Microterricola viridarii: one gene and its partner. The protein of the gene in region 1 interacts with the protein of each later gene in a pairwise test. Links are inferred from orthologs where the notes say so. Each region holds a gene or a part of one and is shown on either strand. Other genes may lie near its edges. The genes, in order: iolC and rpe.

Region 1 (9,318 bases):
ACGGGCTCATGCCGAAGTACCCGCACGACGAGGCGCTGCAGCTGCACGTGAATGTTGCCAACGCGATTCAGAGCGGCAACACCGAGATGGCCGGGCAGTCGATGCTGCGCATCATGTCGCGCACCATCGACGAGATGGGCGAACTCTGGGACATGGACCTGATTGCGGACAGCGCGGTCGAGCCGCACGAAGGCACGGCGATGCACGAGCACTGACGCCCGCGTCCCCCGGCGGATGACGGACGTGCCGCCGCCATCCGCTCTCATCGCCCGCACCGATTCTGCGCCTACACGGCCGAGTCGGCGCCGAGGATCACGGTCTTGATGCCCTCGCCAGCCTGCGCCGCATCGAATGCCAGCTGCCAGTCCGTGATCTCCACCCTGCGCGTGACGAGCGGCGCCAACCGCACGGCGCCCTGCGCGAGCAGCGCCATCGCCCGCCGCCAGGACTGGGCGGTGGAGGCGAAGCCGCTGCTGACGGTGAGCTCCTTGTAGAGCACGAGGTCGATCGGCAGCGTGACGTCGCGGCCGAAGATGCCTACCTGCACGTAGCGGGCACCGCGCTTGGCCGCGCGCAGCGCGGCGGCCGCACCCGGTGCGCTGCCCGAACACTCAATCACCACGTCGAAGCTGTCGGCCGGCGGCGTCTCCGCGGTTGTCGTGATGCCGAGCTCGGCCGCGATGGCGAGGCGCTCGCTGTCGCGCGCGAGGCCGGCGAGCGTGACACGGCCGCCCATCGCCTGCGCCACCTGGGCGGCGATCTGCCCCATCGCTCCCGGGCCGGTCACGAGCACGCTGTCGCCGGCGTCGATCACGGGCGGGTCGAGCAGGCACTGGGCCACGCAGGCGAGGGGCTCGGAGAGCACGCCGTCGAGCGGGCCAAGCGTGGCCGGCAGGCGGTGCAGATTCAGCACCGGCATCCGCACGAATGCGGCAAAGCCGCCGTCCTCGAAGGACCCGAGCGAGCGCCGAGTCGGGCACAGGTTGCGCCGGCCGGCCCGACACCACTCACACACCTCGCAGGTGGAGTAGTACGTTTCGCAGGCGACGCGCGCACCGATCCAGGCCACGTCCTCCGGATCGCCGACCTCGACCACCTCGCCGAGGATCTCGTGGCCCATGGCGACGGGCGCCTCGTAGCCGTACTCGTCGTGGGCGATGTGCACGTCGGTTCCGCAGATCCCCGTTGCGATCACCCGCACGACCGCAGTGCCCGGCAGCGCTCGCGGCCGGGCGATGGCCTGCAGCACCACATTGTCGGCACCGGGGCCGGTCTTGACGACGGCGAGCATCTCGTGCTCGGTGAGTGCGGGCGGTGTGCTGGGCAAAAGACTCTCCTCGTGGCGGACAGCGCGGCCCCACGTCGGGCCTCGGCGCTCCTCCTCTCCGACACTAGCAGGGCATATGTTGTATTGTCAGAACAAAGTCACGGTCGTTTGCCCCTCGTCGGGCAGCAGAAGGCGAGCTCAGCATGGCCATCGCAACGCGAGATCTGTTCCTCGACCTGGACCGCTCCAGCCCCGTCCCGCTCTACTTCCAGTTGGCCGAGCGCCTCCGCGCCGCCATCGAGGGCGGCGTGCTCGAACCCGGCGCCCGCATCGAGAACGAGGTGGCGCTCGCGGCCCAGATCGGGATGTCGCGCCCCACCGTGCGCCGCGCGATCCAGGAGCTCGTCGACCAGGGCCTCCTCGTGCGCCGGCGCGGGGTCGGCACCCAGGTGGTGCGCGGGCGGTTCGCCCGCGAGGTCCAGCTGTCCAGCCTGCACGACGACCTGGTGCGGGGCAATCGAGAGCCGAGCACGCGTGTTCTGGAGTACCGAGTCGTCGCCGCCGACGCCGAGCTCGCCGCACAGCTCGGCGTCGAACCGGGCACCGAGCTGCTTTCCCTCGAACGGCTGCGCTCCGCCGACGGCGTGCCGATCGGCCACCTGCGCAACCACCTGGCCCCCGAGTATTCGGACATCCCGCGCGAAGCCCTCGAGCGTTTCGGCCTCTACCAACTGCTCCGTGGGCGCGGTGCCAGCATGCGTGTCGCCAAGCAGAGCATCGGTGCGCGGGCCGCGAGCGCCCGCGAGGCCGAGCTGCTCGAGACCGAGGTGGGGGCCCCACTGCTCACCATGTCCCGGTCGCTCTACGACGACACAGGGCGGGCGGTCGAGTACGGCTCGCACTGCTACCGCCCGGACCTGTACTCCTTCGAGGTCACGCTGGTCGAGAAGTAGCCGCGGCGCCGTGCACCAGCCCGGCGGCGGAGTCGACGGCCGACGCGACGTCCCCGCCGCGCGGGTAGAGCAGGGTGCGCCCGACGACCAACCCGCGCACACCCGGCTGGGCGAGGGCGGCGGCCCAACTGGCGTAGACCTCGTCCGGTTGTGCGTTCGGGTCGCCGCCGAGCAGGAGCGTCGGCAGCGTGGTCGCGGCCATCACGCGCTCCATCTCAGGCACGACGGGAAGCTTCATCCAGCTGTAGGCCGAGCTCGTCCCGAGCGCCGAGGCGATCGCGATCGAGCGGATGACGGCATCCGTGCTCAGATCGTTCACGATCGCGCCGTCGCGCCACTCGCTGAGGAACGGCTCGAGCATGATCGGCAGCCGGGCGGACGCGGCTTGGCCGACGGCGCCGGCGGCTGACTCGAGGGTCGGCGCGGTTGCCGGGTCGGCGAGGTTGACCCGGAGCAACAGCTTGGCGGCGTCGAGGCCGGAGGCGACGGCGCCCGCCACGTCGTACCCGGTGAAGCGGTCGTCCATCTCGAAGGCCGCGCCGCGCAGGCCGCCCCGGTTCATGGAGCCGACGACGACCTTGCCGTCGAGGGCGCCCAGCAGGGCAAGGTCATCGATGATGTCAGGCGTCGCGAGCATGCCGTCCACGCCGGGGCGGGCGAGCGCGACGACCAGGCGCGCGAGCAGCTCGGTGCGGTCGGCCATCGCGCGCGGGTCCGCCCCGACGGCCAGTGCGCCCCGCCCGGGGTGGTCAGCAGCGATGAGCAGCAGCCGGTTGTCGCCCTGCAGGAGCGGGCGTCGCGCGCGGGAGGCCAGGGCCTCGGCGATGGCGGCGGGGTTGACCGCACGCGTCTCGCGCAGCCCGGCGAGGTCGAGCGCGCTCATACGAGGGCCGCCATCATCGCCTCGACCTCGGCGCTCGTCGGCATGGCCGTCGAGCACTCCAAGCGGGTGGCCACGATCGCGCCGGCCGTGTTGGCGAAGTGCAGCGTGCGCTCGAGTGGCCACCCAGAGAGCAGGCCATGGCAGAGCGCTCCGCCGAATCCGTCTCCGGCGCCGAGCCCGTTGACGACCTCGACCGGGATGGGCAGCGCCTCGACGGTCTCGGTCCGGGTCTTGGCGAGCACGCCCTTCGGCCCCTGCTTGACGATGGCAAGCTCGACGCCGCGCTCCAGCAGGGCGTCGGCCGCGCGATGCGGGTCGGTCTCCCCCACCGCGATCTCACATTCCTCGCGGTTGCCGACGGCGACCGTGACGTGCTCGAGCGCACGCTGAACCTGGGCGCTGGCCTCGGCCTCATCGCTCCAGAACATCGGGCGGTAGTCGAGGTCCAGAATCGTGTTCCCGGTACGCCCGCGCGCCTCCCACGCGGCGAAGTGCGCGGCGCGGCTGGGCTCCTCGCTCAGGCCGGTCACCGTCGACCAATAGACGCGCGCGGTACGGATCGCGTCGAGGTCGAGCTCCTCCGCCCGGATGACGAGGTCGGGAGCGAGCGGCTGGCGGTAGAAGTAGAGCGGGAAGTCGTCCGGCGGGAAGATCTCGCAGAAGGTGACCGGCGTGGCCAGCCCGGCCACCGCGCTCACGAAGCGATTGTCCACGCCAAGACGGGCGGCCTCGGTGCGCACGAAACGGCCGAACGGATCGTTCCCGACCCGCGTGATGATCCCCACGTCGCGGCCGTGCCTGGCCGCCGCGACGGCGACGTTGGTGGCACTGCCGCCGAGGAACTTGCCGAAGCTGGTGACCTCGTCCAGCGGGAGACCGGTCTGCAACGGATAGAGGTCCACCCCGGATCTGCCGATCGCCAGAACATCGAACACCACAGGGCTTCCGTCAACCACGCTGTCTCCCTCGAACTTTGTCTTTACATACTGACATAGTATTCACCGGCTGCCAAGGGAGCCGGGGCCGGGCCGCCGCGCCCGCCCGCGAGCGGATACGCGGACAGGCCCAGTCCGCGGGGTTCCCCGCGGAGTGGGCCTGTCGGCATCGAGTGTTAGGAGAAGCGCAGCAGCACCTTGCCGCTGGCGGCGGAGTCGCGCGCGACCTCGAACGCCTGGAGCGCGTCGGCGGCGTCGAACTCGTGCGTGACGACCGGTCCCACCTGCAGCGAGCCGTCCGCCAGCGCGGCGATGACGTCGTCGATCTCGTCGTTGAAGCGGAACGAGCCGACGAGCTCGAGCTCGCGGGTGATCGCCAGCGAGATCAGCGCGGGCTGCTCGCCGGAGGGCAGCAGGCCCACCATGACGACACGGCCGCCGCGGGTCGTGCCGCGCACGGCCGAGGCGAGGCCGCGGTAGTTGCCCGAGGTCTCAAAGGCGATGTCGGCCTGCACGGCGGCGATGGAGTCGGCATCCGTCGCCACGATCGTGCGCGTGGCGCCGACGGCGGTGGCGATCTCGAGCGGCTTGTCGAACATGTCGACGGCGATGATCTCGGCGGCGCCTGCGCGCTTCAGCACGGCGACGGTGAGCGCGCCGATCGGGCCGCTGCCGACGACGAGCACCCGCTTGCCGCTGACGTCACCGGCGCGCGAGACCGCGTGCCAGGCCACGGCGGCGGGCTCGACAAGGGCAGCCTCGCGCAGCGAGAGGCCGGCCGGCAGGGCGCGGAGCATGCGCGCGGGCAAGACGGCGAACCGGGCGAAGGCGCCCTCGGTGTGCGGGAAGCGCGCCGCACTGCCGAGGTAGGTGCAGCCGGGCGAGAGGTTGGGGCGGTCGGCCGGGTAGGGCGTCCCGTCGCCGGGGCCGGGCGTCGCGGGGTGCACCGCGACGTCGGTTCCGGATGCCGGGCCGCTGCCGTCGGCCGCGGCGACGAGGACGCGGCCGACGACCTCGTGGCCGAGCAGCATCGGCGCCTTGAGGATGGACTCCCCCGCCGCGCCGTGCTGCCAGTAGTGCAGGTCCGAGCCGCAGATGCCGCCGTAGGCGATCTCGACGACGGCCTCGTCGGCGGCCGGGGTCGGCACAGGGACAGACTCGATGCGCATGTCGCCCGCGCTGTGCGCGACGACGCCGAGGGTTTCGGTGGGGATGGTGCTCATGTTCTTCTCCGCTACTTCTGGGAACTAAACGACGACCGTCATGCCGCCGTCGATGAAGACGACCTGACCGTTGACAAAGTTGGAGCCGGCAGAGGCCAGCCACACCGCGGGACCAACAAGGTCTTCAACCGTGCCCCAGCGGTGGGCGGGCGTGCGCCCCAGGATCCACTCGTTGAAGACGGTGTCGTCGACGAGGTTCTGCGTCATCTCGGTGTGGATGTAGCCCGGCGCGATCGCGTTGATCTGCAGGCCGTGCGACGCCCACTCGGCCGTCATGGCACGGGTGAGGTTGCGGATGCCGCCCTTGGACGCCGTGTACGGCGCGATGGTCGGCCGGGCCAGGTCGGTCTGCACGGAGGCGACGTTGATGATCTTGCCCGCACCGCGCGGGATCATGTGGCGGGCGGCCTCGCGGCCGACCAGGAAGGCGCTGGTGAGGTTGGTGCGGAGCACCCGCTCCCAGTCCTCGACGTCGAGGTCGAGCATCGGGACGCGGTGCTGCACGCCGGCGTTGTTGACCAGGATGGCAAGCGGGCCGACCTCGGCCTCGACCCAGTTGATGGCGGATGCCGCGGCCGCGGCGTCCGTGACGTCGAAGGCGATCGCGCGCACGCGCTCCTCGCCGATCTCGGCCGCCAAGGCCGCGCGGGCGGCTTCCAGCCGCGCCTCGTCGAGGCCGTTCAGCACGATGGTCGCGCCGGCGGCCGCGAGGCCCCGGGCGATCGCCGAGCCGATTCCCCGGCTGGAGCCGGTGACGAGGGCAATCTTGCCTGTGAGATCGAACATGTTCAGTGTCATAACGCTCCTCGGTGGTGCTGTGTGCTGGCGGGGGCGCGCATCGCTGATCGCGATACGCGCCCCCGCAGAACTGTTGTGTTACCCAGTGGCACTAACCAGTGGTACTAAAAGGTGCTGGCAATCAAGTAGATGGCGAGCGAGAGGATGAAGCCGCAGGCACCGATCAGGGCCTGGCCGACGGTCCAGGTCTTCAGCGTGGTCTTGGTGTCCATGCCGAAGAACTTGCTCACCAGCCAGAAGCCGGAGTCGTTGACGTGGCCGGCGAACACCGAACCAGCCGCGAGGCTGAGCACGATGGCAACGGTCTGCACCGCGTTGAACTCGGGGTTGCCGAGCACGACCGGCTGGATGAGCGCGGCGGCGGTGGTGAGGGCGACGGTGGCCGAGCCCTGGGCGATGCGCACGACGGCGGCGATGACGAAGCCGGCGACGATGACCGGCAGGCCGATCGCGTCGAGCGAGTCGGCAATGGCGTTGCCGATTCCGCTGGCGCGCAGGACGCCACCGAACATTCCACCGGCACCGGTGATGAGGATGATGGAACAGATCGGGCCGAGCGCGCTGTCGACGACGGTCTCAACGAGCGAGCGCTCCTTCTGCTGGCGCCATCCGAGCAGCCACATGGCCATCAGCACGGTGATCAGCAGGGCGATCGGCACCTCGCCGAATGCGCGCAGGATCTGGACCCAGGTGTCCTCGAGCGAGACGACGCCGGCCGTTGCCAGCATGTTCAGGCCCGTGTTGAGGAAGATCAGGCCGAGCGGCAGCAGCAGCAGGAAGACGATGGTGCCGAGCTTCGGGGCCGAACGGAACTTGTTCTCGATCGAGTCCGACGGGGCGTCCAGGATGGTCGGCACGGGGATGTTGAAGCGACGGCCGAGGAATCCACCGAAGAGGTAGCCGGCGAGGTACCAGGTCGGGATGGCGACGAGGAGGCCGAAGATCAGCACGAGTCCGACGTCGGCACCGAGCAGGCCGGTGGCGGCAACGGGGCCCGGGTGCGGCGGCACGAAGATGTGCATGACCGAGAAGGCCGCTGCGGCGGGGAACGCGTACAGGAGCAGCGAGCCGCCGAGGCGACGCGCCACCGTGAAGATGATCGGCAGCATCACGACGAGGCCGGCGTCGAAGAAGATCGGGAAGCCGAACATCAGCGAGGCGATCGAGAGCGCGAGCGGTGCGCGTTTCTCGCCGAACGTCTTGATCAGGGCGTTGGTGAGCACCTCTGCTCCACCGCTGACCTCGAGCATGCGGCCGAGCATCGCGCCCAGACCCACGAGCAGCGCGACGCTGCCGAGGGTGGAGCTGAAGCCGCTCATGAGCGTCGGAACCAGCCCGGCGGCGGGGATGCCCGTAGCAACCGCGGTCACCACGCTGACCACGATCAGCGCCACGAAGGCGTGAATGCGGAACTTCATGATCAATACGAGCAGCAGCGCGATTGCGCCGGCTGCGACGAGCAGGAGGCCTGGCGTACCAAGCGTCCAGTTGAGCTCGAGGTCAGTCATCGTTGTCTTTTCCTTTTTGTGGATTGTTTCTGCACGGAGTGCAGCGCTGCTGGTGAGCAGATGGGGCTGGTGGTGCGGGTAGGTAGTGCAAGTGGATGGAGCGGTCGGATGCCGCTCAGGTGCTGGGTTACGGGGTGGCCGCGTCGATGACGGAGAGCCGGTCGAGCACAAAGCTCACGATGGCGTCCGGCTTCATTGTGAGGTCAACGATCACTTTGCGCTCGTCGTCCTGCAACGGTTCGAGCGTGCTGAACTGCGAGTCGAGCAGCGTGTTCGGCATGTACTCGTGCACGCGGTGGCTCTGGCGCTCGGAGATGATCCCGCGTGCGCCGTCCAGGTGCACGAAGACCGTGCTGGGCGCGTAGGCGGTCAGCTGGTCGCGGTATTTGCGCTTGAGCGAGGAGCAGGCGACGACGATGGGGCGGCCATCGGCCAGCTCGGCGCCGATGCGCTCGGCGATGATCTCCAGCCAGGGCGCGCGGTCTTCGTCGTTCAACGGGTGGCCGGCAGCCATCTTGGCCTTGTTGGCGCGGGGGTGCAGGTCGTCGCCATCGATGAACTCAATGCCCAGCGCGGCGGCGAGGGCGGTTCCGATGGTCGACTTACCCGAGCCCGACACACCCATCACGATGAGCGGGGGAACGTTTGCGGGCACGGTGTTGCCATGCACAGGGTGATCAGACACGATCTTGGACTCCTCAGACGCTTCATTACATCTGATTCTTCATCGATACTAGATTCATAAATCAGATTTATTAGGAATACGCTAACACGTCGAAAGTTCCTCAGCTCCCACTCATCCGACGCCCACGCCAGCCCCAGCGAACGGTTGGCTCCCGCCCAGCACCTGACACTGGCACCTCGTTTGTCATGCGAGCATGAGGTGGTCAGGGCTTTGCTAGCGTTGACGCAGGGCGGATCACTCTGCCCGCTATTCCACCCAACCTCGTATTGGAGCATCCCCGTGTCGAATTCTCAGGCAAACATCGGCGTGATCGGAATGGCGGTGATGGGTTCGAACCTCGCTCGCAACCTCGCCAGCCGTGAAGGCAACACCGTCGCGATCTACAACCGCTCCGCCGAGAAGACGCGCGCCGTTGCGGCCGAGTTCCCGGATGCCGGCTTCGTGGCGACCGAGACCATCGAGGACTTCGCCGCCTCGCTGCAGAAGCCGCGCACCGCGATCATCATGGTGCAGGCCGGCCGCGCCACCGACGCCGTGATCAACCAGCTCGTCGAGGCCTTCGAGCCGGGCGACATCATCGTCGACGGCGGCAACGCCCTCTTCACCGACACCATCCGCCGCGAGAAGGCCGTGCGCGAGACCGGCATCAACTTCGTCGGCGCCGGCATTTCCGGCGGCGAGGAGGGCGCGCTCCTCGGCCCGTCGATCATGCCCGGCGGCTCCGCCGAGGCGTGGGAGACGCTGGGCCCGATCCTCACCTCGATCGCTGCGGTCGTCGACGGGCGCGCCTGCGTGACCCACGTCGGCACCGATGGCGCCGGCCACTTCGTCAAGATGATCCACAACGGCATCGAGTATGCCGACATGCAGCTCATCGCCGAGGCCTACGACCTCATCCGCCGCGGCACAGGCAAGAGCCCGGCCGAGATCGCCGAGATCTTCGCCGAGTGGAACAAGGGTGAGCTCGAGAGCTACCTCATCGAGATCACCGCCGAGGTGCTCCGCCAGACGGATGCCGCCACCGGCAAGCCGCTCGTCGACGTGATCGTCGACCAGGCCGGCGCCA
Region 2 (9,211 bases), 1.0 Mb from region 1 along the record:
TGCCGCGGCTGAGCTCGTCCCAGTTGTCGATGGCAGCGTCCTTGGCGCTGAGGGGGGCGCCGTCGGCGTGTTCCAGGCGCACCGCCTGGTACTTGCGGCCGGGGCCCGGCCAGCGCCGCGAGCTGAGCAGCACGCCGAGGCCGGCGGCGGCGAACAGCACGCCGGAGGCCACGCCGACCCACGGCCACAGCGTGATGGCGGCATCCGAGATCAGCGCCAGAACGGCGCTGTCGCCGGCCACGCCGGTGAGCTTGGTGACGTCGGCGATGGCGGCGGCGGCCGGGTCGGCGATGGCGGCGGAGGAGGCGATCACCACGGACACGCCGAGCAGCACCTCGAGCACGCCGAGCACCAGCCGGAAGGCGGGGCCGGCGATGGCCAGCGCGCCGCCCAGGGCGAGCCCGGCCAGGGCCAGCGCGGACAGGGCGGGGGCGGCGGCGGCCCCGTCGATGTCGATCGGGATGCCCTCCACGTGCGCGACCACCCAGGTCTGGGTCCAGGCGAGGAGGGCGAGGACGGCGGACAGCAGCCCGCCGACGATGAGGAGCCCCTTGATTCGTGCGGCACTCATGCTCAGACCACCCTGTGTAGTGCGTTGGCGACGGCGACGGCGCGCAGCGGCGCCGCGGCCTTGTTCTGTGTCTCTTCGAACTCGGTCTGCGGCACGGAGTCGAGCACGAGGCCGGCCCCGGCCTGCACGGTGGCCACGCCGCCCATGATCGTGACGGTGCGGATCGCGATGGCGAGGTCGGCGTCGCCGGCGAGGCCGAAGTAGCCCACCACTCCCCCGTACACGCCGCGCTGGGCCGGCTCGAGCTCGTCGATGATCTGCAGGGCGCGCGGCTTCGGCGCGCCGGAGAGGGTTCCGGCCGGGAACGTGGCCCGGAACACGCTGATCGCGTTCTTGCCCTCCGTGAGGTCGCCCTCGACGGCGGAGACGATGTGCATGATGTGGCTGAACCGCTCGATGCGCATGAACTCGGTCACCTCGATGCTGCCGGGGGTGCACACCTTGGCCAGGTCGTTGCGGGCCAGGTCGACGAGCATCAGGTGCTCCGCGCGCTCTTTGGCGTCGGCCAGCAGCTCGGTGGCCAGGTCGGCGTCGGCCTCCGGCGTCGCGCCGCGCGGCCGGGAGCCGGCGATCGGGTTGGTGAAGACGCGGTTGCTCTGCACCTTGACCAGGGCCTCCGGCGAGGAGCCGACGATCCAGTACGGCTCGCCGTCGGGGGTCTCCAGGCTGAGCAGGTACATGTACGGGCTCGGGTTGAGGCTGCGCAGCACCCGGTAGACGTCGATCGGGGCGGCGGTGCAGTCCTGCTCGAAGCGCTGCGAGATGACGACCTGGAAGATGTCGCCGTCGCGGATGTACTCCTTGGCGGTCTCCACGGATGCCAGGAAGTCGGCCTCCGCGGTGCGCGAGCGCCCGTGCGGGGCCGTGTTCATGTCGACCTCGGCGAGCCACGCCTCCGACGGCTGGGCGAGGCGCCGCTGCAGGGCGTCCAGGCGGGACTGGGCGTCCGTCCACAGGGTGTCCGCGTCGTCGCGGCCGTCGTTCAGCACGTTGGCGATCAGCTGCACGGTGCCGTACTTGTGGTCGATGACGACGAGCTCGGCGACGAAGCTGAACGCCTGGCCGGGCACGCCGGACTCCTTCGGCGGCTTGTTCGGCAGCTTCTCGATCTGCCGGATGGCCTCCCAGCCGATGAAGCCGACGAGGCCGCCGGTCAGCGGAGGGTGGCCGGGCAGCTGCGGCGTCTTCCAGCGCTCGAACAGCTGCTCGAGGGCGGCGAGCGGCGCGAGGCCGGCCGCGTCGCCGAGCACGCGCTCTGCGGGGGCGCCGTAGTCGATCCAGGCGACGGACTCCTCGTTCTGCGTGAGGACGCCGAAGGAGGAGACGCCGACGAAGGAGAACCGGGACCAGATGCCGCCCTGCTCAGCCGACTCCAGCAGGAAGCTGCCCGGGCGGCCCTCGGCAAGCTTGCGGTAGATGTTCACGGGCGTCTCGCCGTCGGCGAAGAGCTCGCGCATCACCGGGATCACCCGGTGTTCGGCGGCGACCGCGTCGAAGTCGGCGCGCGTGGTGGTTCCGGTGCTCATGTCAGGCTCCTCGTCGGGGCGAACGTCGGGCGAACTGTGTCTCAGGCGGGCAGGATGACGGGCTGGAGGGGGTCGACGTCGAAGCAGGAGAGCGCGCCGGTGTGGCAGGCCGCCCCGATCTGCTCGACCTGCACCAGCAGCGCATCGTCGTCGCAGTCGAGTGCGGCGCCGCGCACGAACTGGGCGTGGCCGGACGTGTCGCCCTTGCGCCAGTACTCCTGGCGGGAGCGCGACCAGAAGGTGACGCGGCCCTCGGTCAGGGTGCGGCGGAGTGCCTCGGCATCCATCCAGCCGAGCATCAGCACCTCGCGGGTGTCGTGCTGCTGGATGATGGCCGGAAGCAGGCCGTCGGCGTTGAAGGCGGCGCGGGCGATGACGGCGTCGACGTCGGCGTTGCCGGTGCCGGTGCCGTTCGCGTTGTCGCTCATGCGCGCACCGGCATTCCCTCGGCCGCGATGGCCGCCTTGACCTGGCCGATGGTGAGCTCGCCGTTGTGGAACACGGAGGCGGCCAGCACGGCATCGGCGCCGGCGGCGATCGCCGGCGGGAAGTGCTCCACTGCGCCGGCGCCACCGGAGGCGATGACGGGCACGGTGCTGAGCTCGCGCATGATGCGGATCAGCTCGAGGTCGAAGCCGGCCTTGGTGCCGTCGGCATCGATCGAGTTGACGAGCAGCTCGCCGACGCCGAGCTCGATGGCCTGGCGCGCCCAGTCGAGCGCGTCCAGGTCGGTCTCGGTGCGGCCGCCGTGGGTGGTCACGACGAAGCCGGACTCGGTGCGCTCGCTGCGCTTGACGTCGAGCGAGAGCACGAGCACCTGCGAGCCGAAGCGGTCGGCGATCTCGGCGATCAGGGCCGGGCGGGCGATGGCGGCGCTGTTCACGCCCACCTTGTCGGCGCCGTTGGCCTGGAGCCGGGAGACGTCCTCAACGCTGCGGATGCCGCCGCCGACGGTGAGCGGGATGAAGACCTGCTCGGCGGTGGCCCGCACCACGTCGTAGGTGGTGGAGCGGTTGTCGACGGTCGCGGTGACGTCGAGGAAGGTGAGCTCGTCCGCCCCCTGCTCGAAGTAGCGCTTGGCCAGCTCGACGGGGTCGCCCGCGTCGCGCAGGTTCTGGAAGTTGACGCCCTTGACGACGCGGCCGTCGGCCACGTCGAGGCACGGGATGACGCGCACGGAGAGTGCCATGGCCGTCACAGCCTCGCAGCGTGGATCGAGCTGACGAGGATGGCGCGGGCGCCGATCTCGTAGAGCGCGTCCATCATCTGGTTCGTCTCCGCCCGCGGGATCATCACCCGCACGGCCGCCCACTCCGGGTCGTGCAGCGGGGAGACGGTGGGCGACTCGATGCCGGGGGCGACGCGGGTGGCCTGCTCCAGCAGCGCGACGGGGATGTCGTAGTCCATGATCACGTACTGGCGGGCGACGAGCACGCCCTGCAGGCGGCGGAGCAGGGTGGCCACGCCGGGCTTCTCGTCCGCGGAGCGGATGAGGACGGCGGTGGACTCGAGGATGACGGGGCCGAAGATGGCCAGGCCGGCGGCGCGGAGCGTGGCGCCGGTGGAGACGACGTCGGCGACGGCATCCGCGACCCCGAGCCGCACGGCGGACTCGACGGCGCCGTCGAGCTTGACCAGCTCGACCTCGATGCCCTTCTCGCGGAGGAAATCGCCGACGAGGCCCGGGTAGCTGGTGGCGACGCGCACGCCGGCGAGGTCGCCGAGCTCGCGGAAGCGCTCGGCGGGGCCGGCGAAGCGGAACGTCGACTCGGCGAAGTTCAGCTCGTGCACCTCGGTGGCGGGCGAGCCGGAGTCCAGCAGCAGGTCGCGGCCGGTGATGCCGACATCCAGGGCGCCGGAGCCGACGTAGGTGGCGATGTCGCGCGGGCGCAGGTAGAAGAACTCGACGTCGTTGCGGGGGTCGGGAGTGTGCAGCTCGCGCGGGTCGCGGCGGCCGGTGTAGCCCGCCTCGAACAGCATCTGGGCGGCGGTGTCGGACAGTGAGCCCTTGTTGGGCACGGCAATTCTCAGCATGGTGGTGCTCTCTGGTTCGTGTGGATCAGTCATCGGTGACATGAGCGGCCGGCACTGGTGCGCGGCGAATCAGAGATGTCGGTAGATGTCGGCGGGGCTGAGACCCTTCGCCAGCATCAGCACCTGCAGGTGGTAGAGCAGCTGCGAGATCTCCTCGGCGGTCTCGTCGTCGCTCTGGTACTCGGCGGCCATCCACACTTCGGCGGCCTCCTCGACGATTTTCTTTCCAATGGCATGCACGCCCGCGTCGAGCTCACGCACGGTTCCCGATCCTTCGGGGCGGATGCGGGCCTTCTCGGAGAGCTCGGCGAAGAGGGCGTCGAAAGTTTTCACCTCTACAGGGTACTAGTGCTTGTGGGCCGATGACGCCGCGGCGGCGCGCAGGGCCGCAATCTGCGCCTCCGGCTCGCCCGCGTTATACACGGCGGAGCCCGCGACGAAGGTGTTCGCGCCGGCCTCGGCCGCGGTGCCGATGGTGTCCAGGCTGATGCCGCCGTCCACCTGCAGCCAGACGTCCAGGCCGCTGGCGGCCACGGCGTCGGCGGCGCGTCGGAGTTTGGGCATCATGTCGGTCATGAAGCTCTGCCCGCCGAAGCCGGGCTCCACGGTCATGATGAGAATCTGGTCGAACTCGGGAAGCAGCTCCAGGTACGGCTCGACGTCGGTTCCGGGCTTCAGGGCGATGCCGGCGCGGGCGCCGCGCTGGCGCAGCCGCCGGGCCAGGGTGACCGGGTCGGTGCTGGCCTCGGCGTGGAAGGTGACGGATGCCGCCCCCACCTCGGCGTAGCCGGGCGCCCAGTGGTCGGCATCCGAGATCATCAGGTGCACGTCCAGCGGGATCGGGGAGACCTCGTTGAGGCGCTCCACCATCGTCTTGCCGAAGGTGAGGTTCGGCACGAAATGGTTGTCCATGACGTCCACGTGCACGAAGTCGGCGGTGGCGATGCGGCCGAGCTCGCGCTCGAGGTTCGCGAAATCGGCGGTGAGGATGCTGGGGTTGATGCGGGGGGCGCTGCTGGTCGACATGGCTCCTATGCTAGCGAGCGGGCGGCTGCCCACGTTGGCTCGGCTGCTCGTCCCTCGCGGCGCGGCGCCCTCCAGCCGCCGTGCGGATGCGCGCATGCACCCCGTTGGCTCGAGGGAGCGCCAGCGACCGAAGCCAACGCCCCGGGACACGGGTGGCACCCACCCGCTGGTCGAGTAGCGCCGCCTGCGGCGCGTATCGAGACCCCGTTGCGAGATCTCGATACGACACTCGCGGGCCTACTCGATCAACGGAAAGGGCCAGCTCCAGCCTCGTGCTCCCGTTGGCTCGAGGGAGCGGCTGCGACCGATCGGGAGGCCGACGGCGGATCGGGAGGCTGTTTCCGGCCCGAAGTTGCCTCCCGATGTCGCGGGTGCCTCCGGATCCGCAACCCCGTTGGCTCGAGGGAGCGCCAGCGACCGAAACCAACACCCGACCAGCGCGTGTGGCCGGGCCGGCGGATGCCGCAGGCAGCCGTTCCCGCGAAGTCGCTCAGGGCTTCGGGCGCCGCGACCGATCGGGAGGCAGACGGCGGATCGGGAGGCGGGTTTCGGCCGACAGGTGCCTCCCGACCCGTCGAACGCCTCCCGAGGTGCGGCCGCCCGGCGGACGGGTGCGGCTAGTTCTTGCGGAACAGCGCGATGAACATGGCGTCGGTGCCGTGGCGGTGCGGCCAGAGCTGCACGGTCCGGCCGTCGCCGCCGACGTCCAGCGGGTTCGCGGCGATGCCCTCGAGCACCTCGCGGGTCGGCAGCTGTTCGAGCGCGTCGCCCCAGCGGGCGAGGGCGCCGTTGACGGTGCCGAGCGTCTCGCCGAGGTGCGGCGAGCAGGTGACGTAGGCGAGGATGCCGCCGGGCTTCAGCGCGGCGAAGGCGGCGTCGAACAGCTTGCCCTGCAGCACGCTCAGCTCGGCGACGTCGTTCGGCGTCTTGCGCCAGCGGGCCTCCGGGCGCCGGCGCAGCGCGCCGAGGCCGGTGCAGGGCGCGTCGAGCATGATCCGGTCGAAGGCGGCGGGGTGCGTGTCGCCGATGGTGGTGCCGTCCAGCTCCAGCACGGGCACCTCGCCGGGCACGCCGGCGAGGGCGTTGCGCACGAGGCCGGCCCGGGCGGGCACCAGCTCGTTGGCGGTGAGCTCCGCGCCGCCCAGTCGCGCCTCGGCGGCGAGCAGCGCCGCCTTGCCGCCGGGGCCGGCGCAGAGGTCGAGCCAGCGCTCCCCCGCGACGACCGGCTCGGCCCGGCTGAGGGCGAGTGCCGCCAGCTGGGAGCCCTCGTCCTGCACGCGCACGCGGCCGCCGAAACGCTCCGTGACGCCGAGCGGGTCGCCGCCGGAGAGCACGAAGCCGATCGGCGAGAAGGCGTCCGCGTCGCCGAGGCCGGCGGCATCCACCTGATCGACGAGGCCGGGCAGCGCCGCCAGGTTGACCCTGGGGGCGACGTTGTCGGCCTGCAGCAGCTGCTCGAGCTCGTCGGCGCGGCCCTCGGCGTCCAGCGCGGCGCGGAGCGCGCGCACCACCCAGGCCGGGTGCGAGTGCAGCACGGCGAGCTTCTCGTCGGCGCCCTCGGTCTCCTCCTGCACCCAGCCCTGCCACTCCTCGAGCGAGCTGCGCGAGATGGTGCGCAGCACGCCGTTGGTGAAGCCGGTGGCCGAGCGGGAGGCGACCTGGCTGGCCAGCGCGACCGACTCGTTGACGGCGGCGTGCGTGGCCACCCGGGTGGCCAGCAGCTGGTGGGCGCCGAGGCGCAGCACGTCGAGCACGGCCGGGTCGATCTTGTCAACGGTGCGGTCGGCGACGAGCTCAATGACCTTGTCGTAGAAGCCCTGCATGCGGAGCGTGCCGTAGGTGAGCTCGGTGGCCAGCGCGGCGTCGGCCGAGTTCAGGCCGGCCTTCTGGATGCGGCTGGGCAGCAGCAGGTTGGCGTAGGCGTCGGACTCGCGCACGGCGGCGATGACCTCGTAGGCGACGAGCCGGGCGGGCTGCACCTGCTGCTGTGGGCGGCGCTGCGGCGCCCGGCCCTGGCTGTTCCGCCGGGGCGAACTGTTCCTGGGATCGCTCATTCGGCGATCACCTCCTCTGCTGCGATGCCGCGCCACCAGTCGGCGGCGTTCATCGGGGTCTTGCCGGCCGGCTGCACACGGAGCAGCTCGAGCGGGGTGCTGGCGGTGCCGACGAGCACGCGGCCGTCGACGGATCTGATGTGCCCGGGCGGCAGCGCTGCGGCATCCCGCGCGTGGCGGAGCTCGTGCAGCTTGAACCGGGCGCCGTCGAGCAGGGTGAACGCGCCGGGCTCGGCGGTGACGCCCTGGTAGCGGTGGAAGACGGTCTCGGCGGGCTCCGACCAGTGCAGCCGGGCGTCGTCGATGCCGAGCTTGGCAGCCGGGGTGGGCTCGCCGCTCTGCGGCACGGCGACGGCGCTGCCGTCGGCGAGCTCGTCCACGACGCGGGCCAGCAGGGCCCCGCCGGAGACGGCGAGCTCGGCCAGCAGCGTCACGGACGTGTCCGCCTCGGTGATGGGCCGCTCGATCCGTCCGAAGACGTCGCCGGCGTCGAGGGCTGCAACCAGCTGGAAGACGTCGGCGCCGGTGCGCTCGTCGCCGGCGATGAGCGCCCGCTGCACCGGGGCGGCCCCGCGCCAGCGCGGCAGCAGCGAGAAGTGCAGGTTGATCCAGCCGAGGCGGGGCGTGGAGAGCAGCGGCTCGCGCACGAGCCCGCCGTAGGCGACGATGACGCCGAGTTCCGCGCCGAGCGCCGCGATCTGGGCGGTGACGGCCTCGTCGAGGCGGTTCGCCTTGATGACCGGCAGCCCGAGCGCTGCGGCGGCCTGCGCCACCGGAGACGGGGTCAGGATGCGCTTGCGCCCCTGCGGGGCATCCTCCCGGGTGACGACGGCCGCGATTTCGTGCGGGCCGCCCGCGAGCAGTCGGAGGCTCGGCACCGCGGCGTCGGGCGTTCCGGCAAAAACAAGTCTCATCTAGAAGATCTCCGGGTCATCAAATCGAACTCTCAGTGTAGGTGCGGGCCGGAAGGCGCCCCCCTTGGGCGGCCGCCTCCGCGAGCTCGCCACGGCGACGATGGCGGCCCGCAGGCGCCGGGCCACCTCGGCGCCGGCCGCGTAGTCGAAGCGCACGATGGCGCGCATGAGGCCGTCGGATGCCGCCGCGCCCGGCCCGGCGGGCGGGGCGGGGACCGGCCCCAGGATGTCGACGCCGTCCAGCTCACGCAGCTCGGCCAGCGCGCCGTCGAGCACGCCGGGGGCCGCGGTGACGGAGGCGGTGCGCACGGCGGGTGGGAAGCGCAGGGCGCGCCGGTCGGCGAACTCGCGGCCGGCCCACTGGGCCTGCTGCCAGGTGCCGAGCGCGGAGGCGAGGGCGCCGCCCACCCCGGCCAGGATCACCGGCGCCCCGGGCGCGGCCAGCACGGCCGCGTTGGACCACCAGCGCAGTGCGTCCTCTGCGACCCGCAGGGACTCGCGGCCGAGCATCCGCTCGCCGTCCAGCAGCAGCACGGCGGCATAGCCGCCGGCGGCGACCGGCTCGGCCCCGCGGGTGGCGATCACCAGCGCGGGCTTCGCGCTCACGCTGAGGATCGGGTTCTCGCCGTCGGCGACGACGACGAGCGCGCCGGGGAAGGCCCGGCCGAGCTCCTCTGCGGTGCGCCCGGCGCCGATCCGCACGGTGCGCAGCGCGTGCCCCCCGCAGGTGCCGCAGGTCCAGTTCGCGGCGATCGCGCCGCACCAGCGGCAGCTGGGCGCCGCTCCCGGGGCGTTCTGGCCGAGCGGACCCTGGCAGTGGGCGCAGCGGGCGGCCTCGCGGCAGCTGGCGCAGGCGACGACGGGCGCGTAGCCGGGCGAGGCGACCTGCACGAGCACGGGCCCGCGGCCGAGGCCGTCCTTCGCCTCGCGCCAGGCCAGCGACGGGATGCGCGCCGCCTGGGCGTGCTCGTCCGGCTGGCCCTGCTGGGCGGTGGCGATGATGTTGGGGCGGGAGAAGCGCTCGGGCGCGAGCTCGTGCAGCCAACCGATCTCGACGAGGCGCTGCGCCTCGATGCTGCGGGCGTG

Evidence for each region.
Region 2: the proteins of iolC (region 1) and rpe interact in binary tests that used the Escherichia coli proteins (3 or more experiments, as listed by UniProt). The link is inferred for Microterricola viridarii from one-to-one orthologs.

Annotation. Positions count from the first base shown.
Region 1 is NZ_LT629742.1:3,098,629-3,107,946, forward strand. What follows is about bases 2,071-5,028. They hold iolC (5-dehydro-2-deoxygluconokinase), read right to left. Parts: upstream 4,042-5,028; coding sequence 3,100-4,041; downstream 2,071-3,099. Other genes in these bases: BLT62_RS14245 (GntR family transcriptional regulator), read left to right, coding at 2,071-2,220; BLT62_RS14250 (Cgl0159 family (beta/alpha)8-fold protein), read right to left, coding at 2,201-3,103; BLT62_RS14260 (L-idonate 5-dehydrogenase), read right to left, coding at 4,215-5,028. Also shown: BLT62_RS14235 (FadR/GntR family transcriptional regulator), read left to right, coding at 1-215; BLT62_RS14240 (alcohol dehydrogenase catalytic domain-containing protein), read right to left, coding at 287-1,327; more of BLT62_RS14245, read left to right, coding at 1,471-2,070; more of BLT62_RS14260, read right to left, coding at 5,029-5,261; BLT62_RS14265 (SDR family oxidoreductase), read right to left, coding at 5,286-6,059; BLT62_RS14270 (GntP family permease), read right to left, coding at 6,164-7,567; BLT62_RS14275 (gluconokinase), read right to left, coding at 7,695-8,252; gndA (NADP-dependent phosphogluconate dehydrogenase), read left to right, coding at 8,532-9,318. UniProt on the Escherichia coli protein: Catalyzes the ATP-dependent phosphorylation of fructoselysine to fructoselysine 6-phosphate. Functions in a fructoselysine degradation pathway that allows E.coli to grow on fructoselysine or psicoselysine.
Region 2 is NZ_LT629742.1:2,065,771-2,074,981, reverse strand. Bases 3,318-6,168 are described here. They hold rpe (ribulose-phosphate 3-epimerase), read right to left. Parts: upstream 5,158-6,168; coding sequence 4,477-5,157; downstream 3,318-4,476. Other genes in these bases: BLT62_RS09460 (RsmB/NOP family class I SAM-dependent RNA methyltransferase), read right to left, coding at 5,775-6,168; BLT62_RS09475 (phosphoribosyl-ATP diphosphatase), read right to left, coding at 4,201-4,464; hisG (ATP phosphoribosyltransferase), read right to left, coding at 3,318-4,131. Also shown: BLT62_RS09500 (Trp biosynthesis-associated membrane protein), read right to left, coding at 1-571; BLT62_RS09495 (anthranilate synthase component I), read right to left, coding at 574-2,097; hisI (phosphoribosyl-AMP cyclohydrolase), read right to left, coding at 2,139-2,525; imidazole glycerol phosphate synthase subunit HisF, read right to left, coding at 2,522-3,286; more of hisG, read right to left, coding at 3,292-3,317; more of BLT62_RS09460, read right to left, coding at 6,169-7,211; fmt (methionyl-tRNA formyltransferase), read right to left, coding at 7,208-8,125; BLT62_RS09450 (primosomal protein N' family DNA-binding protein), read right to left, coding at 8,126-9,211. UniProt on the Escherichia coli protein: Catalyzes the reversible epimerization of D-ribulose 5-phosphate to D-xylulose 5-phosphate.